Regions from separate parts of the Rhizobium oryzihabitans genome, predicted to be linked through region 1. Evidence: predicted binding sites of a transcription regulator. Region 1 holds the regulator's gene; each other region holds the start of a gene.
What was found. Region 1 encodes PhoB, which activates phosphate uptake and scavenging genes when phosphate is short. Its sites were predicted from a motif close to TGTCATNNANCTGTCAT; they were not measured.
Positions count from the first base shown of each region.

Region 2: G3A56_RS15345 (BtaA family protein) is a predicted target of PhoB. The motif match lies at 1,661-1,677, and genes of this name have one in related genera.
Region 3: G3A56_RS02880 (UDP-2,3-diacylglucosamine diphosphatase) is a predicted target of PhoB. The motif match lies at 2,430-2,446, and genes of this name have one in related genera.
Region 4: G3A56_RS02845 (LTA synthase family protein) is a predicted target of PhoB. The motif match lies at 2,848-2,864, and genes of this name have one in related genera.

Region 1 covers NZ_CP048632.1:1,763,507-1,768,134, reverse strand. Annotated here, with positions in the region: gene pstB (phosphate ABC transporter ATP-binding protein PstB) at 1-391, shown strand, start outside; gene phoU (phosphate signaling complex protein PhoU) at 489-1,214, shown strand; gene phoB (phosphate regulon transcriptional regulator PhoB) at 1,246-1,929, shown strand; gene G3A56_RS09350 (GcrA family cell cycle regulator) at 2,231-2,764, opposite strand; partial or broken gene G3A56_RS09345 (acetylornithine transaminase) at 3,194-4,392, shown strand; gene argF (ornithine carbamoyltransferase) at 4,447-4,628, shown strand, end outside.
Region 2 covers NZ_CP048632.1:3,056,279-3,060,906, reverse strand. Annotated here, with positions in the region: gene G3A56_RS15355 (LysE family translocator) at 1-206, shown strand, start outside; gene G3A56_RS15350 (lytic transglycosylase domain-containing protein) at 343-1,413, shown strand; gene G3A56_RS15345 (BtaA family protein) at 1,721-2,971, shown strand; gene G3A56_RS15340 (class I SAM-dependent methyltransferase) at 2,968-3,684, shown strand; gene G3A56_RS15335 (glycoside hydrolase family 25 protein) at 3,933-4,628, shown strand, end outside.
Region 3 covers NZ_CP048632.1:484,604-489,231, reverse strand. Annotated here, with positions in the region: gene dgcA (N-acetyl-D-Glu racemase DgcA) at 1-969, shown strand, start outside; gene G3A56_RS02880 (UDP-2,3-diacylglucosamine diphosphatase) at 1,536-2,375, opposite strand; gene G3A56_RS02875 (NADP-dependent malic enzyme) at 2,604-4,628, shown strand, end outside.
Region 4 covers NZ_CP048632.1:475,327-479,954, forward strand. Annotated here, with positions in the region: gene G3A56_RS02840 (DUF1003 domain-containing protein) at 204-737, opposite strand; gene G3A56_RS02845 (LTA synthase family protein) at 850-2,790, opposite strand; gene G3A56_RS02850 (NAD+ synthase) at 3,035-4,628, shown strand, end outside.

The DNA of each region.
Region 1 (4,628 bases):
GATCGTCGAGCAGAGCCTGCAGAAGGCGGGTCTCTGGAACGAGGTGAAGGATCGCCTGCTGGAGTCCGGCACGGGTCTCTCCGGTGGCCAGCAGCAGCGTCTGTGCATCGCGCGCGCGGTTGCCGTCAGCCCGGAAGTCATCCTGATGGACGAACCCTGCTCGGCGCTCGATCCGATCGCGACCGCAAAGGTCGAGGAACTGATCCACGAACTGCGCACCAACTACACGATCGTCATCGTCACGCACTCCATGCAGCAGGCGGCGCGTGTTTCGCAGCGTACGGCCATGTTCCATCTTGGTCATCTTGTCGAAGAAAATGAAACGGACAAGATGTTCACCAATCCGGATGACCAGCGCACGCAGGATTACATCATGGGCCGCTTCGGCTGATCCCCGGCCGGCGCTTTCTCGAAACCGAACAAGACTGGTGCCTCTGCCGTGCCCGCTTCCGGGTACGCGCATGCAGGCCAAGCCGGAGGACTAGACCGTGACACAGACAACGACCCATTCGCATATCCTGTCCGCCTATGACGACGAATTGAAGTTTCTGACGCGCCGCATCGCCGAAATGGGCGGTCTTGCCGAGCAGATGTGCGGCGACGCCGTGCGTGCGCTCGTCAATTCCGATGCCGCACTCGCGCAGAAGGTCATTTCCGACGATACAATTCTCGACCATGCCGAACGCGAAATCGGCGACAAGGCCATCGTCACCATCGCCAGACGCCAGCCTGTGGCGGCCGACCTTCGCGAGATCATCGGCACCCTGCGCATCGCCGCCGATCTCGAGCGCGTCGGCGATCTGGGCAAGAACACCGCAAAGCGCGTCATTGCGGTTGCCGGAACCGGCGTGCCGCGCAAGCTCGCGCGCGGCATCGAACATCTGTCGGAGCTGGCGCTGGTGCAGCTCAAGGAAGTCCTCGACGTCTATTCCACCCGTTCCGCCGAGAAGGCCAATGCCATTCGCGAGCGCGACGAGGAAATCGACGCCATGTACACGTCGCTCTTCCGGGAGCTTCTGACCTACATGATGGAAGATCCGCGCAACATCACCACCTGCACGCATCTTCTGTTCTGCGCCAAGAACATCGAGCGCATCGGCGACCATGCCACGAATATTGCCGAGACGATCTATTACATGACCACCGGCAGCCAGCCGGAGGGCGAGCGTCCGAAGGACGACAGTTCCAACACCCTCGGTTCGGTGACCGAGTAACAGACAAGCAGAAGCTTGCGGAGTTCAATATATGGTGCCCAAGATTGCAGTTGTGGAAGACGAGGAAGCGCTGAGCGTCCTGCTTCGTTACAATCTCGAGGCTGAGGGATACGACGTCGACACGATACCCCGTGGCGACGAGGCGGAAATCAGGCTGCAGGAGCGTATTCCGGATCTTCTCATCCTGGATTGGATGCTGCCCGGCGTGTCCGGTATCGAACTCTGCAGGCGATTGAGAATGCGGCCGGAAACCGAACGCCTGCCCATCATCATGCTGACGGCGCGCGGAGAGGAAAGCGAGCGGGTTCGCGGTCTTGCCACCGGTGCCGATGATTATGTCGTCAAGCCGTTTTCGACGCCGGAACTCATGGCCCGCGTCAAGGCCATGCTGCGCCGGGCCCGGCCCGAGGTTCTGTCATCGGTGCTGAAATGCGGCGATATCGAACTCGATCGCGAAACCCATCGCGTTCACCGCAAAAGCCGCGAAGTTCGCCTCGGCCCGACGGAATTCCGCTTGCTGGAGTTCCTGATGACATCGCCGGGCCGGGTGTTTTCCCGCTCGCAATTGCTGGATGGCGTCTGGGGTCACGATATCTATGTCGATGAGCGCACTGTCGATGTGCATGTCGGCCGTCTGCGCAAGGCTCTGAATTTTTCGCACATGCAGGATGTTATCCGCACTGTGCGTGGCGCCGGATATTCGATGGAAGCCTGAGCGAAGCGGAGCCGATAGTTTCGCTGGCAACATGGTGCCGCAAAAAAGCAGGCCCGAAATCGGAAACGGTTTCGGGCTTTTTCTATATCAACATCCACAAAACTCAATGCCATTCTCCGTTTTCACGGAGGATCGGCAGCCAGTTGAAACCAGGATCGAAGGGTGACGCCCAATCGCGAGGGAGTGGCAAGGGTTCGGCGCGCTGTCATCAAGCTGACCGCGGAGCCGGCCTGTTTTTCGTCATAAAAAAAACGGGCCCGAAGGCCCGTAATTTTGAGTGTTGAAATGCGTGCCGCAACACTCAAGCCTTGCGGCGCTCGCTCACCGGCTGGTAGGCGAGTTTCGCATGGAACTTGCAATAGGGCGAAGATTCCAGCGCTTCACAACCGCAGAAATGGAAGTCGTCCTTCAGCGGATCGCCAACCGGCCACTTGCAGGTGCGCTCGGTCAGTTCCGTCAGCGTCAGGCGACGGGAAATCGGCGTGACAACGTTTTTGGAAGGAACGTAATCGAGAACCTGTGCGGTCTCGATGTCGATCTCCTCGTGCAGCGCCGTTGCCGCGTTCGAACGGGTGAGAACCCGCGCCGGGGCTGCGTTGGCGCGGCCTGCGAAAGTCGTCGTGCGCGGAGCAGGTGCAGCGGTGCGCTTGGGCGCGGAACGTGCCGAAGTGACCGGACCGCCAGCCTTGACGCGCCCCGGCAGGTTGAGACGATGGACCTTGCCGATTACGGCATTGCGGCTGACACCGCCCAGCTGCGCTGCTATCTGGCTGGCGCTAAGCCCTTCGGACCACAATTTCTTGAGTTTTTCGACTCGCTCGTCTGTCCAGTTCATGCCGCTTCTCCGCTTGTCGCGTGTATTTTCGGCAGAATCCCTCTCCGTCTCGCGGGCGTGCCGCAAGCGTGGTTTCCGCCGGATTTTTGGTGACTAGTTCCGCCGCAATGCAGTCTAGTAATTAGCGATTAACCTAGTGCCACGCAGAGTCCGTGGCAAGAGTCGGGGAATCATCTGGAATCGATTTTCCGGTTTTCCCCAACTTGCTGGCGAGTTGAGTCTGAAAGGCAACACCTTGGGGCTCACCGGCCGCCACCTACTAGGGCTTGAGAAGCCCGGGAAACGCGGACTTTTGTTGACATCGGCAAACGAAGTGACAATAGTGCCCCTGCCGCCGCGAGGCGGCATTTTTGATTTTCAGGCGAGGGATAACCCTTGAAGCCTATTGACAACCGTTGACAGCGCATCTGCGCAAGGAGTGATACAGCCATGGCCGAAGCCGCCGCGCCATTGTTTGATACGTTTTCCAGAGCCCCCTGCGCTTTGAGCGCGGTGAGGGCGTCTGGCTGTTCACGGAAAGCGGCGAACGATATCTCGATTTTGCGGCCGGTGTCGCCGTCAACTCGCTGGGCCATGCCCATCCGCACCTTGTGGATGCGATCAAGACGCAGGCCGAGAAGGTCTGGCACGTCTCGAACCTCTACGAAGTGCCGGGACAGGAAAAACTCGCCAGGCGCCTGACGGAAGCGACTTTCGCAGACAAGGTGTTCTTCACCAATTCCGGCGCGGAAGCACTGGAATGTGCAATCAAGACCGCGCGCCGTTATCACTATTCGAAAGGCCATCCGGAAAAGTTCCGTATCGTCACCTTCGAAGGCGCCTTCCATGGCCGTACGCTTGCGACGATCGCCGCCGGCGGCCAGCAGAAATATCTCGAAGGTTTCGGTCCCAAGGTCGAAGGTTTCGATCAGGTGCCGTTCGGCGATGTCGATGCCCTGAAGGCAGCCATCACGGCCGAGACGGCCGCACTTCTGATCGAGCCGATCCAGGGCGAGGGCGGTATCCGCGCGCCCAGCAAGGAATTCCTGCAACTCCTGCGTAGCCTGTGCGACGAGCACGGCCTGCTCCTGATTTTCGATGAGGTCCAGACGGGCGTCGGCCGCACGGGCAAGCTCTTTGCCTATGAGCAGACCGGTGTTGCGCCCGATATCATGGCAGTCGCCAAGGGTATTGGCGGCGGTTTCCCGCTTGGCGCATGCCTTGCAACGGCGGATGCCGCTTCCGGCATGACGGCGGGCGTACACGGCACCACCTATGGCGGCAATCCGCTGGCCATGGCGGTCGGCAATGCCGTGCTCGATGTTGTTCTCGCCGACGGTTTTCTCGAAAAGGTCCGTGATGTCGCGTTGGTTTTCCGCCAGGGCCTCGCCTCGCTCAAGGATCGTTATCCTGACGTGATCGAGGAAATTCGTGGCGAAGGCCTGCTTCTGGGCATCAAGGCGAAGGTCCCTTCGGGCGATCTGCTGCAGGCCATGCGCGCCGAACATCTGCTTGGCGTGCCTGCGGGCGACAATGTCATCCGCCTTCTGCCGCCGCTCGTCACCACGGCGGAAGAGGCCCGCGAGGGTCTTGCGCGTGTCGATGCGGCCGCCGCCTCCCTGACAGCGAAACAGGCGAAAATCGCCTGAGTAAATCAAGGGCGGGCCTCTGTTCAGGGGCTCGCAAGCATGGGACATATCAGCATGGTTTCACCAAAACATTTTCTGGACCTCTCGGCCGTCGGGTCGGAGGACTTGCGGACAATTCTTGATGATGCGCGCACGCGCAAGATTGCCACCAAAACCGGCACGGCGGCAAAGCCGCTCGCCGGCAAGATGCTGGCGATGATCTTCGAAAAGCCGTCCACCCGCACCCGCGTCTCCTT
Region 2 (4,628 bases), 1.3 Mb from region 1:
GCAATGCCATCGAAACATTCGCCACGGCTCAGGCCGCAATCATGCTGGTGGCGCTTGCCGTTCTCACCCTGCAGGCGCTGTTTTTCAGCTCCACGCTTTCGCTGGTGCGCCGCATGTCCGGCAACAAAAAAATCCGGCCGAAATACCGCACCCACTTCATTTCCGGCCGCGCCGTCAGCGCCGGCTACAGGCGCATCGCGGCCTGAAAAACCGCCTGAAAGCCGGGGAGCCACGTCCCGGCTTGCCGCTATCCTTACAATAGGTTAATGAAGGCTCGACGGGACACTGCCTGCTTCGCTTGACGCGGGGGTATCGAGAGACAGGCATAACGAAGGCGGCAACATGCGAAATTCGGGCAAATTCCGCGGAAGAAGTGCAGTTCTTCTGTCTTCCACCGTGGGCCTCGCACTGGCATTGGCTGGATGCACAAGTGTCGAATATACCGCCAAGGAAGGGCCGGACGGCCCGAAAATTGCGGCAGTCAACCCCACTGCCGCTCCTGCGCAGGCATCGACACAGCCGGCAACGGCTGAAACCGCAGCAGGCGTAACGCCGGCCGCACCGGCGACAGACGCCGCCACCGCTTCGCAACCTGCAACGCTTCCTACCGCCGTCGCCGTCAAGGGTGGCCGTGTGGCCCTGCCGCCAGCCTCTGAAATCGCAGCAGCAGCGGCGATCAGCGCCCAGATGCAGCAACCGGCAGAGATGGCGCTGGCGACCGTGACGACGTCAGCGCCGGCCACAGCGGCTGCTCTCGCACCCCATGCCGCAACGCCGGCAGCAACCGCGATCGAGACAGCTGGAGCCGCAGCACAATCGTCCACCCACAACGCCGCCGCCGATCTGCCGCAGGTGGTTGCCGTCAAGGGCAGCTTCCCGCCCGCGCCGCCGCCACCTGGCACCCCATCGATCGGCACCGAACTGACGGCCGAGCGCAAGGTCATTCCGCTGCCGAAGCCTGACAGCACGGTTCTCGCCTATGCCGCGGGCCCGACCAATGCCGCCCTTGCCGCCATCCGGCAGAATGAAACCGTGACGGCTCCTCTCAAGTCGGCACCTGCCGGGCGCGAAAAACTGAGTGGGCTGATTTCGAAATATGCGGTCATGTATAATGTGCCGGAAGATCTGGTGCACCGCGTGGTCCAGCGTGAAAGCATGTACAATCCCGGCGCCTATAATGGCGGCCACTTCGGTCTGATGCAGATCAAGCACGCCACTGCCCGCTCCATGGGCTTTGATGGCCCCGCTTCCGGCCTGTTCGACGCCGAAACGAACCTCAAATACGCCGTCAAATATCTGCGTGGCGCATGGCTTGTGGCCGATAGCAACCGCGACAACGCAGTCCGTCTTTATGCACGCGGTTATTACTACGACGCCAAGCGCAAGGGCATGCTGCACGTTCTGCGCAAGTGATTGCTTCGAGGCTGCATCGGGAACACCATCCAGATCAGGCTGGTTTCTTGATACTGGCGGCGAAAAGCGCCGAAAAACCTCTCCGTCATCCTCGGGCTTGACCCGAGGATTAACGATTTCGACGTACTCATGGATCCTCGGGTCACGCCCGAGGATGGCGCCACGACCGGTGAGAACACCCTCAGCGCTTTGCAAAGTCGATCCGTTTCATGCGTCTTTTCGATTCGTTGCTTCCGCCCACAGCCCCTGTCATCAAACTGTAGCGTCACGGCTGTAGACGCCTCTCAATCGACTGAGAGGTGAACATATGACGAGTGCGGCACCCAAGACCGGCTTCAGCAAAAACACAAAACTGAAGTCCGCGCTGCTCCAGCACAAGGCACTCTCGAAAAGCGGTCTTTCCGAACGGTTCTTCGGCGTCCTGTTTTCCGGCCTCGTTTATCCGCAGATCTGGGAAGACCCGGAAATCGACATGGAAGCGATGGAGCTTGGCGAAGGCCACCGCATCGTCACCATCGGCTCGGGCGGCTGCAACATGCTGGCCTATCTCTCCCGCAATCCGGCCAGCATCGATGTGGTGGATTTGAACCCGCATCACATCGCTCTCAACAAGCTGAAGCTGGCCGCCTTCCGCCATCTGCCCGCCCATCAGGACGTTGTTCGCCAGTTCGGCCGCGCCAATACGCGCAGCAACAGCCATGGTTATGACCGCTTCATCGCCGACCATCTCGATGACACGACCAAGGCCTACTGGTCGAAGCGTACGCTGTCCGGCCGTCGTCGCATCTCGGTCTTTGACCGGAACATCTACCGCACCGGCCTGCTCGGCCGTTTCATCGGTGCCGGCCATCTCATGGCCCGCCTGCACGGCGTCAAGTTGACGGAAATGGCTCAAAGCCGCTCAATTGCCGAACAGCGCCAGTTTTTCGACAGCAAGGTCGCGCCGCTATTCGACAAGCCCGTGGTACGCTGGCTGACGAAGCGCAAAAGCTCGCTTTTCGGCCTCGGCATTCCGCCCCGGCAATATGACGAGCTGGCAAGCCTTTCGAACGATGGCACGGTTGCCTCCGTGCTCAAGGAGCGGCTGGAAAAGCTCGCCTGCAACTTCCCGCTTAGCGACAATTATTTCGCCTGGCAGGCCTTCGCACGCCGTTATCCCGAGCCGCACGAGGGTGCCCTGCCCGCCTATCTCAAGCCGGAATATTACGAGACGATCCGCAACAACACCGCCCGCGTCGCGGTGCATCACGCCACCTATACCGAGCTTCTTTCCAAGAAGCCGGCAAACGGCGTCGACCGTTATATCCTCCTCGACGCGCAGGACTGGATGACGGATGTGCAGCTCAACGAATTGTGGTCGCAGATCAGCCGCACCGCCGCTCCCGGTGCGCGTGTCATCTTCCGCACCGCCGCCGAAAAGAGCGTCATCGAAGGCAGGCTCTCCACTGACATCCGCAACCAGTGGGTCTATCTCGAGGAGCGTTCCCAGGAACTGAACGCCATGGATCGCTCAGCCATCTATGGCGGCTTCCATATCTATCAGAGGGCTATGGCATGAAAACCGTCGGCGAGAATGTGGGTCTTGCAGATGAAGCCCATGCGGGCCTGATGGACCGCATGTATCGCCACCAGCGGCACATCTACGATATCACCCGCAAATACTACCTTCTCGGCCGTGACAGGACCATTTCCGGCCTGGACGTGCCAAAAGACGGCACGCTGCTTGAAATCGGCTGTGGCACCGGCCGCAACCTGCTTCTGGCCAGCCGGAAGTTTCCGCAGGCAAGATTGTTCGGCCTCGATATCTCCTCCGAAATGCTGCTGACCGCATCCGAGAATTTTGTCGGCAAGGCAGAGCGACCCATTCTGCGTGTGGCCGACGCCACCGCTTTCCGCGCCGCCGAATTCGGCCAGCCCGACGGTTTCGACCGCGTCATGATCCCCTATGCGCTGTCGATGATACCGGATTGGGAAAAGGCGATAGAACAGGCTCTTTCCGCGCTCAAGCCCGGCGGCTCCCTGCATATTGTCGATTTCGGCCAGCAGGAACAATTGCCGAAGTGGTTCCGCACACTTCTGCAGGCATGGCTCACCCGTTTTCACGTCACGCCCCGTGCCAATCTTCGTTATGTTCTGGCCAATATGGCCGGCCGCTTTGACGGCAATCTCGAATTCGAGGAAATCGCACGGGGTTACGCCTGGCGGGCCGTCATCACGCTTCCGGTCACCGAAACACAGCCGAAAATCAGTCGCATCCTCGCCGACGCCTGATCCTCGAAGAGCTTCCGGCGTCTCGGCAAAGGCAGGTGTGGTGCTGCGACCAGGGCTTCCCACTCGGGAATTCTTGCCGTCATCCCAGCCTTGTGACTGCAAATCGCTTCAAATACAGCGGCTTGCGCGGTCGAAAAAAGCGGTTACCCCTTGCCATAACCGCTTGTTTACCATGTTATGGGTAAATCGGGAGATGCAGCGCGCCATTTGCGGCTGCGGGATGGGCAACACTTTCATTCAGGGTTCCAATGCGGCTGCGTTTATCGGCACTACTGTCGGCTTTGCTGTTGATCGGCGGCTGCACGTCCACGAGTTACGACCTGCTTGAAACCGCGTCCGTGTCCAAGCCGAAATTTTCCGATACCGATCCGCAGGATTTCGGCATGAACAACCCGCATCGCCACGAGGTGCACGGCATCGACGTGTCCAAGTGGAACGGTGATGTCGATTGGCGTACCGTGCGCAAATCCGGCGTTTCCTTCGTCTTCATCAAGGCGACGGAAGGGTCAGACCGCATCGATCCCAAATTCGGCGACCATTGGCGCAGCGCGGCAGCTGCGGATATTCTGCACGCGCCCTATCATTTCTATTATTTCTGCTCGACGGCAGACGCTCAGGCCGACTGGTTCATTCGCAACGTGCCGAAAGATGCCGTCACCCTGCCCCCGGTTCTCGACGTGGAGTGGAACCCCTCCTCGCCCACCTGCAAGACGCGCCCGGCACCTGGCATCGTTCGCGCGGAGATGCAGCGTTTCCTCGATCGCATCGAAGCCCACTACGGCAAGCGCCCGATCATCTATACCTCGGTCGACTTCCACCGTGACAATCTCGTCGGCCAGTTCAAGGATTACCATTTCTGGGTGCGCTCCGTCGCCGCCCATCCGGCCAAGATTTACGAGGACCGGAAATGGGCCTTCTGGCAATATACGGCAACCGGCGTCGTG
Region 3 (4,628 bases), 1.3 Mb from region 1:
CAAGCCACAACACAACGCTTCCCCGTCGCCGGCAGCTTCACCATTTCGCGCGGCACCCGCACGCATGCGGATGTCGTAACGTGCTCCATCCGCGATGGTTCCTTCACCGGCCATGGCGAATGTGTGCCCTATCCGCGTTATGGTGAAAGCATCGACGGCGTCATTGCCGATATCGAGGCTATCGCGGAGCAGATCGCCGACGGCCTGACGCGGCAGGAACTCCAGCAGGCGATGCAACCGGGCGCCGCCCGCAATGCCGTCGATTGCGCGCTGTGGGATCTCGAGGCCAAGATCAGCGGTAAAAGCGCTTCCGAGCGCATCCTCGGACGGGCTGCAGAACCGCTCGTCACCGCCTACACCATCTCGCTGGCCGACCCCGAGACCATGGCCGCGAAAACGGCGGAAAATGCAGGCCGCCCGCTGCTGAAGATCAAGACCGGCACGGCGGACGACGAAGCGCGCCTGCGCGCCGTGCGTGCCGCAGCCCCGCAAGCGCGCATCATCATCGATGCCAATGAGGGCTGGAATGATTATAATATCGAATATTATCTGCGGCTTGCAGCGGAACTGAAGATATCGCTGATCGAACAGCCGCTTCCCGCCGGCAAGGACGCCATCCTCGCCCGCATCGACCATCCGGTGCTGATCTGCGCCGACGAAAGCGTGCATTCCACCCGCGACCTCGCAGGCCTGCGCGACCGTTACGATGCGATTAACATCAAGCTCGACAAGACCGGCGGGCTGACCGAAGCGCTCGTCATGAAGGCGGAAGCGGAGCGCCTCGGTTTCACCATCATGGTCGGCTGCATGCTCGGCACCTCGCTCGGCATGGCGCCTGCGGTGCTGGCCGCTCAAGGGACAGCCTTCGCCGATCTCGACGGGCCGCTGCTGCTGGCCGAGGACCGGCAGCCGGGCCTCGTTTATGAGGGTTCGCTGGTTTATCCCGCACGGCCGGAATTGTGGGGGTAAGCCCCGGCTATTGAAGGCGGAGAAACAAGGCGCGACATCACCGCTGGTTTCTTCTCCCCACCGGGAGAACATGGCCCGAAGGGTCGGATGAGGGGGCAAGCTCTCTGAATATCTCTACCCTCGCCCCCTCATCCCGCTGCCGCGACCTTCTCCCCGGCGGGGAGAAGACACAAGGGGTACGCACTCGCCTCGCATGAAGGAGCTGAGGCATGTCTCTAAAGGGTCGCTGATTTATCCGGCCTGCTGGAAATTGAGGGCGCCGCTCTCGCGCGGGCCAAGGCTCTCGCACGCTAAGAATGACGAGACTGCGCGCCGTCATTCCATCCGCGCTCGCTTTCACGAAAAGCAAACGGCGAATCTAAACCTCACCGTCGTCTTCCTCGGGCTTGACCCGAGGATCCATCGCTCCGGGTTGTGGACCCTCGGGTCAAGCCTGAGGATGGCGTAGCAAGTTATTCGGAGCATGTAGGCAACACCCGCGAGGTCACACCATCGCCGTCGCCCGCATTACCCAGCCAGCACATCCCTGTGAAACGCACCGTCGCGGCAGAGGTTGGCATGCCCAATCAGGCCGCATGCTTCCCGATCAGACCCGGAATATCCACCGGCTCCATCTCATCCGATGTCTGTTCGGCGGTAACGTCGCTTGTCTGCATCCAGGTGATCAGCTCGAAGCTGCCATCGGCGTTCTCGGCGATTGCCGTGCAGCTTTCCACCCAGTCGCCGGTGTTGATGTAGCGGATGCCGTCCATGTCTTCCATCACCGCATGGTGAATGTGCCCACAGATGACGCCGTCGACATTGTTGCGGCGTGCCTCGTCGGCGACCACGCGCTGGAATTCGCCGATGAAGTTGACGGCGTGCTTCACCTGAAGCTTCGCCCAGGCCGAGAACGACCAGTAAGGCAGGCCGATGCGACGGCGCACGGCGGCAATGGCGATGTTGATCGCAATCGCCGCGTCATATGCCCAGTCTCCGAGATAGGCGAGAAGGCGGGCATTGCGCACCACCACGTCGAACTCGTCGCCATGGATGACCAGATATTTCTTGCCGTCGGCAGCCTCGTGGATCATGCGCTCGGCCACTTCGATGCCGCCGAAATGCATGCCCGGAAATTCCCGCAGGAATTCGTCGTGGTTGCCAGGAATATAAACGATGCGCGTTCCCTTGCGGGCCTTGCGCAGGATCTTCTGCACCACGTCGTTGCAGCCCTGCGGCCAGTACCAGCTGCGGCGCAGGCGCCAGCCATCGACGATGTCGCCGACCAGAATGATCGTCTCGGCCTCGTGATATTTCAGGAAGTCGAGCAGATAATCCGTCTTGGCCGCCTTGGACCCAAGATGGACATCCGAAATGAAAAGCGTTCTGAACTGTCTGGTTTCGATTTGACCGGCCACGGATTTCATCCCCCTGTTCGGTTGCGTCCCTGCGGCTTTCTTACCTCTCAGAACCAGACTCGTGTTTCAGCAACATGACAGACGTCGGATTTTATATGAAATATGACGAATGGCTTCACGAAAACGCGAATAAGTCATGCCTGTATTTGCATGAATGCGCGGCAAATAACGGCTGTACCACGGGGAAGTTTGTTGTATTCAGGGGGCCGGAATGAAACCAGATATGACGGTGGAAGAATGACCTCTCACGATAAGAACAATACGCCCGCCAACACGGCAAAGGCCGACATCGAGGAACAGGCGCTCTTTTTCCACCGCTATCCGCGTCCCGGAAAGCTGGAAATCCAGGCCACCAAACCGCTCGGCAACCAGCGTGACCTGGCGCTCGCCTATTCGCCGGGCGTTGCCGCCCCCTGCCTCGCCATCCATGAAAATCCTGAGATGGCGGCGGAATACACCGCCCGCGCCAATCTTGTCGCGGTCATTTCCAACGGCACCGCGGTGCTTGGTCTTGGCAATATCGGCCCGCTTGCCTCCAAGCCGGTCATGGAAGGCAAGGCCGTCCTCTTCAAGAAATTCGCCGGCATCGACGTCTTCGACATCGAGATCGACGCACCCGGCATCAATGACATGGTCTCCACCATCGCGGCGCTGGAACCCACCTTCGGCGGCATCAACCTTGAGGACATCAAGGCGCCGGAATGTTTCGAGGTGGAACGCCAGCTGCGCGAAAAGATGAACATCCCCGTCTTCCACGACGATCAGCACGGCACGGCGATCATCGTCGCCGCCGCCGTCACCAATGCGCTGGAACTGGCCGGAAAATCGCTCTCGAGCGTCAAGATCGTCGCCTCGGGTGCAGGTGCGGCAGCCCTTGCCTGCCTCAACCTTCTCGTCGCCATGGGCGCGAAGAAAGAAAACATCTGGGTCCACGACATTGAAGGCCTCGTTTATGACGGCCGCAACACGCTGATGGACGAGTGGAAGGAAGTTTACGCCCAGAAGACCGACAAGCGCGTCCTTTCCGAAACCATTGACGGCGCCGATGTCTTCCTCGGCCTTTCCGCCGCCGGCGTGCTGAAGCCGGAACTGCTGGAGCGCATGGCGGAAAACCCGCTGATCCTCGCACTTGCCAACCCCAATCCGGAAATCATGCCGGAGGCGGCACGTGCGGCCCGGCCGGATGCCATGATCTGCACCGGCCGTTCGGACTTCCCGAACCAGGTCAACAACGTTCTCTGCTTCCCCTATATCTTCCGCGGCGCGCTGGATTGCGGCGCAACCACGATCAACGAGGAAATGAAGATGGCCGCCGTGCAGGCCATCGCCGAGCTTGCCCGTGAGGAAGTCTCCGAAGTCGCGGCAAAAGCCTATAGCGGTGAAACCCCGATCTTCGGCCCGAACTACCTCATTCCCTCGCCCTTCGATCCACGCCTCATCCTGCGCATCGCCCCGGCGGTTGCCCGCGCGGCTGCGGCAAGCGGCGTCGCCGCCCGGCCGATCACCGATTTCGAAGCCTATCTCGACCAGCTGAACCGCTTCGTCTGGCGCTCCGGCTTCATCATGAAGCCGGTCTTCAATGCCGCCAAGGCCGCCGAAAAGAAGCGCATCATCTTTGCCGAAGGCGAAGACGAGCGCGTGCTGCGCGCAGCCCAGGTGCTGCTGGAAGAAGGTACCGGCATCCCGATCCTCATCGGCCGTCCGCAGATCATCGAAACGCGCCTGAAGCGCTTCGGCCTGCGCATCCGTCCGCATACGGATTTCGCCGTGGTCAACCCGGAAGACGATCCGCGCTACCGCGATTACGTGGATGACTATTTCGCCCTCGTCGGTCGTGCGGGCATCAACCCGGAAGCGGCCCGTACCATCGTGCGTACCAACTCCACCGTCATCGGCGCGCTTGCGGTGAAGCGCGATGAGGCGGATGCGCTGATCTGCGGCCTCGAAGGCCGTTATGACCGCCACCTGCGTGACGTGAACCAGATCATCGGCAAGCAGGAAGGCGTGCGTTCCTTCGCGGGCCTCAGCCTGCTCATCACCCAGCAGGGTGCGCTGTTCCTCACCGACACTTTCGTCAATTACGATCCGACATCCGAGGAAGTGGCTGAAATGGCCATTCTCGCGGCCAAGGAAATCCGCCGCTTCGGCATCACGCCGAAGATCGCGCTCGCCAGCCATTCCAATTTCGGCTCGCGCGATTCCGAAAGCGCCCGCAAGATGCGCCGCGCCCTGAAGATCGTGCAGGAAGCCGCACCGGAACTG
Region 4 (4,628 bases), 1.3 Mb from region 1:
GCAGCCGGGCCTTTCACCATGCCGAATCTCGCAAAGGGCAGTGCACCGCACTTTGCGAAATGATTCTGTCGTCACGAACGCGCCACCGTCCCCATCAGAACCGTCCCCGGTTTGCGCCACGTCTGGCATCCACCCGGCAGGACTGAACAGAGGATAACAGCACCTGCCGACGCGGGGAAAATTGGGGAAGAATTTTACCTCTGTCAGTCCTCTTTCCGGGTGACATGGTGGTGGAGGTTTGCGAGGTCCTGCCGCAGTGCCGCAAGTTCGGCCAGCACCTTCACATCGATCTTTTCATGCAGGGAGAGAACCTCAAGCTCTGCCTTCAGGTTCACCTCATAATCCTTGGCGGCCTCGAAGCGGTCGCGGGCGGCCTGCCGGTTCTGCGACATCATGATGATCGGCGCCTGGATGGCGGCGAGCATGGAAAGCAGAAGGTTGAGGAAGATGAAGGGGTAGGGGTCGAAGGCCCGCGTTGCCAGCACGATGGTGTTGACGACCGCCCAGAACACCAGGAACAGGCAGAAGCTGAGAATGAAACCCCAGGAGCCGCCAACCTTGGCTATATTGTCGGCCAGCTTGTCGCCGAGACTTGCACCGGCCGAAAATTCCGCATTGATGTCGCTCGAAACCAACTTTTTCTGGTGCGAGAGTTCCAGAATGCGGCGTTCCACCTCACCGATTTCACGGGAGGAGCGCTTGAAATGCGAAACGATATAATCGGAGATATCGGTCACGGTGTTTCTCCGTTTGCGGATGGTTCGGTACGGGTTTCGAGATAAACCCGCATGGCGATGGAATTCAAACGATTTCCACCACCATGCGGTTCACGCGTCCCACGCCAAAACCTCAGACGGAGGGCGTGCCCTCATTGACCCAGTTGAAACCGGGGAAGAAGCGCTCGCGGCCATATTGTTCGCCGAACATCATGTCGAATTGCAGCAGGCGGTAATCGCGCACCACGTCGGGAATGGAATTCGGGGCGATGGACCAGTCGGGCAGGGCCTCGCCGTCCGTACCGACCAGCATGTGCCGGTCGATGACTGAAAATGCCTGCTGAACCTCGCCGAGCGTTCCGGTGTAGAAGGGATCGGAAAAGCCGGCGGTCTTCAGCACATGGTAGGGCAACAGCGCCGGGCTGATCGTGCCGATATTCTTGCGCACGCCCTTCTTCGAGGACCAGACGACGAGCGGCGTCTCGTGTTCCTTCTTCATGACCTCCAGCGGCGCGCGGCGGCTGGCCACCATGCCCGGCATGTAGCCGCTTTCGACGAAGGTCTGGCCAAGCGGTGGCAGATGATCGCCGAAGAGGACGATGATGGTCTCACGGTCGCGCTTCTTGGCCCAACGCATCAGTTTGAGAAGCGCTTCGTCAGCCTCCACCACGCCCTGCGAATAGGTCGTGAGCGCCTGCGATGCCGAGGGGGAGAGATCGCCTTCCACGCCGATGGTGTCGGCGGCATAACGACCCGCCTCGTAGGGACCGTGTCCCTGCAGGGTGACGGCGAAGAGGAAGAGCGGGTTGCGGGCCTGCTCGGCCGTCGCCATGATCTCGTCCATCAGTGCATCGTCAGAGGCGAAGTTGCCGCGTTTTTCCATGGCCGGCAGCGTCTCTTCGGAACGGAATTCCTCGAAGCCGAAATTCTGATAGACCTGCTTGCGGTTCCAGAACCATTCCTGAAACGGATGCATGGCGATGGCTGAATAACCCTCGCCACGAAAGAAGCTGGCAAGCGAGGGCACCGGGCGGCGGATATATTGCTGGTAGGGAATGCTGCCATAGGGCAGGAAAGCGTTGGAAAAGCCGGTCAGCGCCTCGAATTCCACATTCGCCGTCATGCCGCCGAATTCCGGCGAGAACACGTTGCCGGACTGCTTGGCGCGGATGGTCGGCATCGGGTCTGCCGAGAGCTTCACCTTTTCAATCCGGGTCGGATCCCAGAGTGATTCGCTCATCAGCATGATGACATCAGGATAATCGCCCTTGTTGGCGGCGAAGGCGGCGGGTTGCGCCGTCAGGTCGGCGATGCTGTTTTCACCGTAACCCTGCGGTGCCGAGACATTCGCCATCGGAATGTTGAAGGCAAAAGCCATCAGGAAACCGTTATGGCGGTAATTTTCCTGCTGGTCCCACATCATGGGAATGATGTTGAGGCGATCGCGTACCCAGGAATAATGCGAATAGTCCATCAGGGAGGCGAGGCTGGCCAGAAGTGGCAGCGCCAGCGCCAGTCCTGCGAAGCGTTCACGCCAGCTCAGCCCCGGCGAATGGCGGCGTGCCAGCAGCCAGAGAGCGGCAAGGGCCGCAACCGTGGCGCAAAGGCCAAGGCCGACCAGTACGGCCGTCAGCGGCTGGGCTTTCAGCATGGTGGGCAGAAGCTCGAGAATCTGTCGGCCGAACAGCAGGTCGGAAGGGTAAAGCGGATCGGAAAGATAGGTCTGTTTCTGCGCGGAGATCAGGCCCGTCAGCAGGCAAAGCGGCGCAACCGCGATCAGCGACAGATAACGACGGCCAAGGATCGAATCCAGCGCCACAAGCAGCAGCAGCATGGCGGCAATGGTGGTCAAGCCCGGGCGGGCGGATGAGGTGAGGAAAGCGCCGACATCCGTGAGGGAACCACGGGCGATCCATTCCAGCGCAACGACAAGCATGACTGACGAAAAGGTCAGATTGGCAAGCGTATAGGCCGTGCCCGAAAGCTTTAAAAGGCTCCGCGTCCATGCAGGCGAAAAGACAAAACCAGCCTTTTCGGAAGCCGTTGTTTTTGGCGCCGAATGTCTCAAACTCATACTCCGGTATTGCAGGCGGCACGGCCGATCGGGGAGGTGAATCGGGTGTCGCAAAAGTGTCATGTAACTGTCACATAAGCGCGATGAACGCGACATGAACTTTGCGCAACCTGGCAGGTACAGCGATAACCTTAGCGTGAATGCGGACCGAAGGCGCGAATGTGCCCTGTGGCTGGAACGTGAAGGTGGCGCGGCATGCAATTGCCGCGTTGCGGAGCGGACACGGGCGCGGTATTGAAAAGCCATGAGCGACAGACACGACATCAAGAACCATCTCAGAATTGCCGTCGGGCAGTTCAATCCGACTGTTGGCGACGTGGCGGGCAATCTCGCCAAGGCGCGCGAGGCACGGGCCGATGCGGCAACGCAGGGCGCCGATCTTCTGCTTTTGACCGAGCTGTTCATATCCGGCTATCCGCCGGAAGATCTGGTGCTGAAGCCGGCTTTTCTGAAAGCCTGCCTGAAGGCGGTGGAAGAACTGGCAGCGGAGACTGCCGATGGCGGGCCAGGCATCGTCATCGGTTTTCCGCGCCAGGGCGAGGCGGGACGGCACAATTCGGTGGCGCTTCTGGATGGCGGCAAGATCATTTCGCTGCGCGACAAGATCGACCTGCCGAATTACGGCGAGTTCGACGAAAAGCGTGTTTTCGCCGAGGGGTCGATCTCCGGTCCCTATAATTTCCGTGGGGTCAGGATCGGTATTCCGATCTGCGAGGAAATCTGGAACGAGATGGGCGTGTGCGAAACGCTCGCCGAAAGCGGGGCGGAAATCCTGCTGGTTCCGAACGGGTCGCCCTATTATCGCGGCAAGCTGGATGTGCGCCATCAGGTGGCGCTGAAACAGGTGATCGAAAGCGGACTGCCGCTGGTCTTCGCCAACCAGCTTGGCGGGCAGGACGAGCTGGTGTTCGATGGCGCCAGCTTCGCCTTCAACGCCGACAAGACGCTCGCCTTCCAGATGAGCCAGTTCGAGGCGACACTTGCCGTCACCGACTGGAAACGCACCGAAGAAGGCTGGCGCTGCGAAAGCGGGCCATTCTCGAAAATTCCGGAAGGCGAGGAAGCGGATTACCGCGCCTGCATGCTGGGCTTTCGGGATTACGTCAACAAGAACGGCTTCAAGAGCGTGGTTCTCGGCCTTTCCGGCGGCATCGATTCGGCGATCTGTGCGGCACTTGCGGTTGATGCGCTGGGCGAGGAACGGGTGCGCTGCATCATGCTGCCTTACCGCTATACATCGGAGGAATCGCTGAAGGACGCCGCCGATTGCGCGAAAGCGCTGGGCTGCCGTTACGATATCGTGCCGATCGTCGAGCCCGTGGAGGGCTTCCTCTCGGCACTGTCAGATCTCTTCGAAGGTACGGAAGAGGGCATTACCGAGGAGAACCTGCAAAGCCGCACACGCGGCACCATTTTGATGGCCGTCTCGAACAAGTTCGGCTCCATGGTGGTGACGACGGGCAACAAGTCGGAAATGTCGGTGGGTTATGCCACGCTCTACGGCGACATGAATGGCGGTTTCAATCCCATCAAGGACCTCTACAAGATGCAGGTCTACGCCATTTCCGCCTGGCGCAACGCCCATGTGCCGCCGGGCGCGCTCGGGCCTTCGGGTGAGGTGATCCCCGCCAACATCATCTCCAAGGCGCCGTCGGCCGAATTGCGTCCCAACCAGACCGACCAGGATTCGCTGCCACCCTATCCGGTGCTGGACGACATTCTGGAATGCCTCGTCGAGAAGGAAATGTCGGTTGAGGAGATTCTGGCGCGCGGCCATGACGTGGCGACGGTACACCGGGTGGAGCATCTGCTCTATCTCGCCGAATACAAGCGCCGGC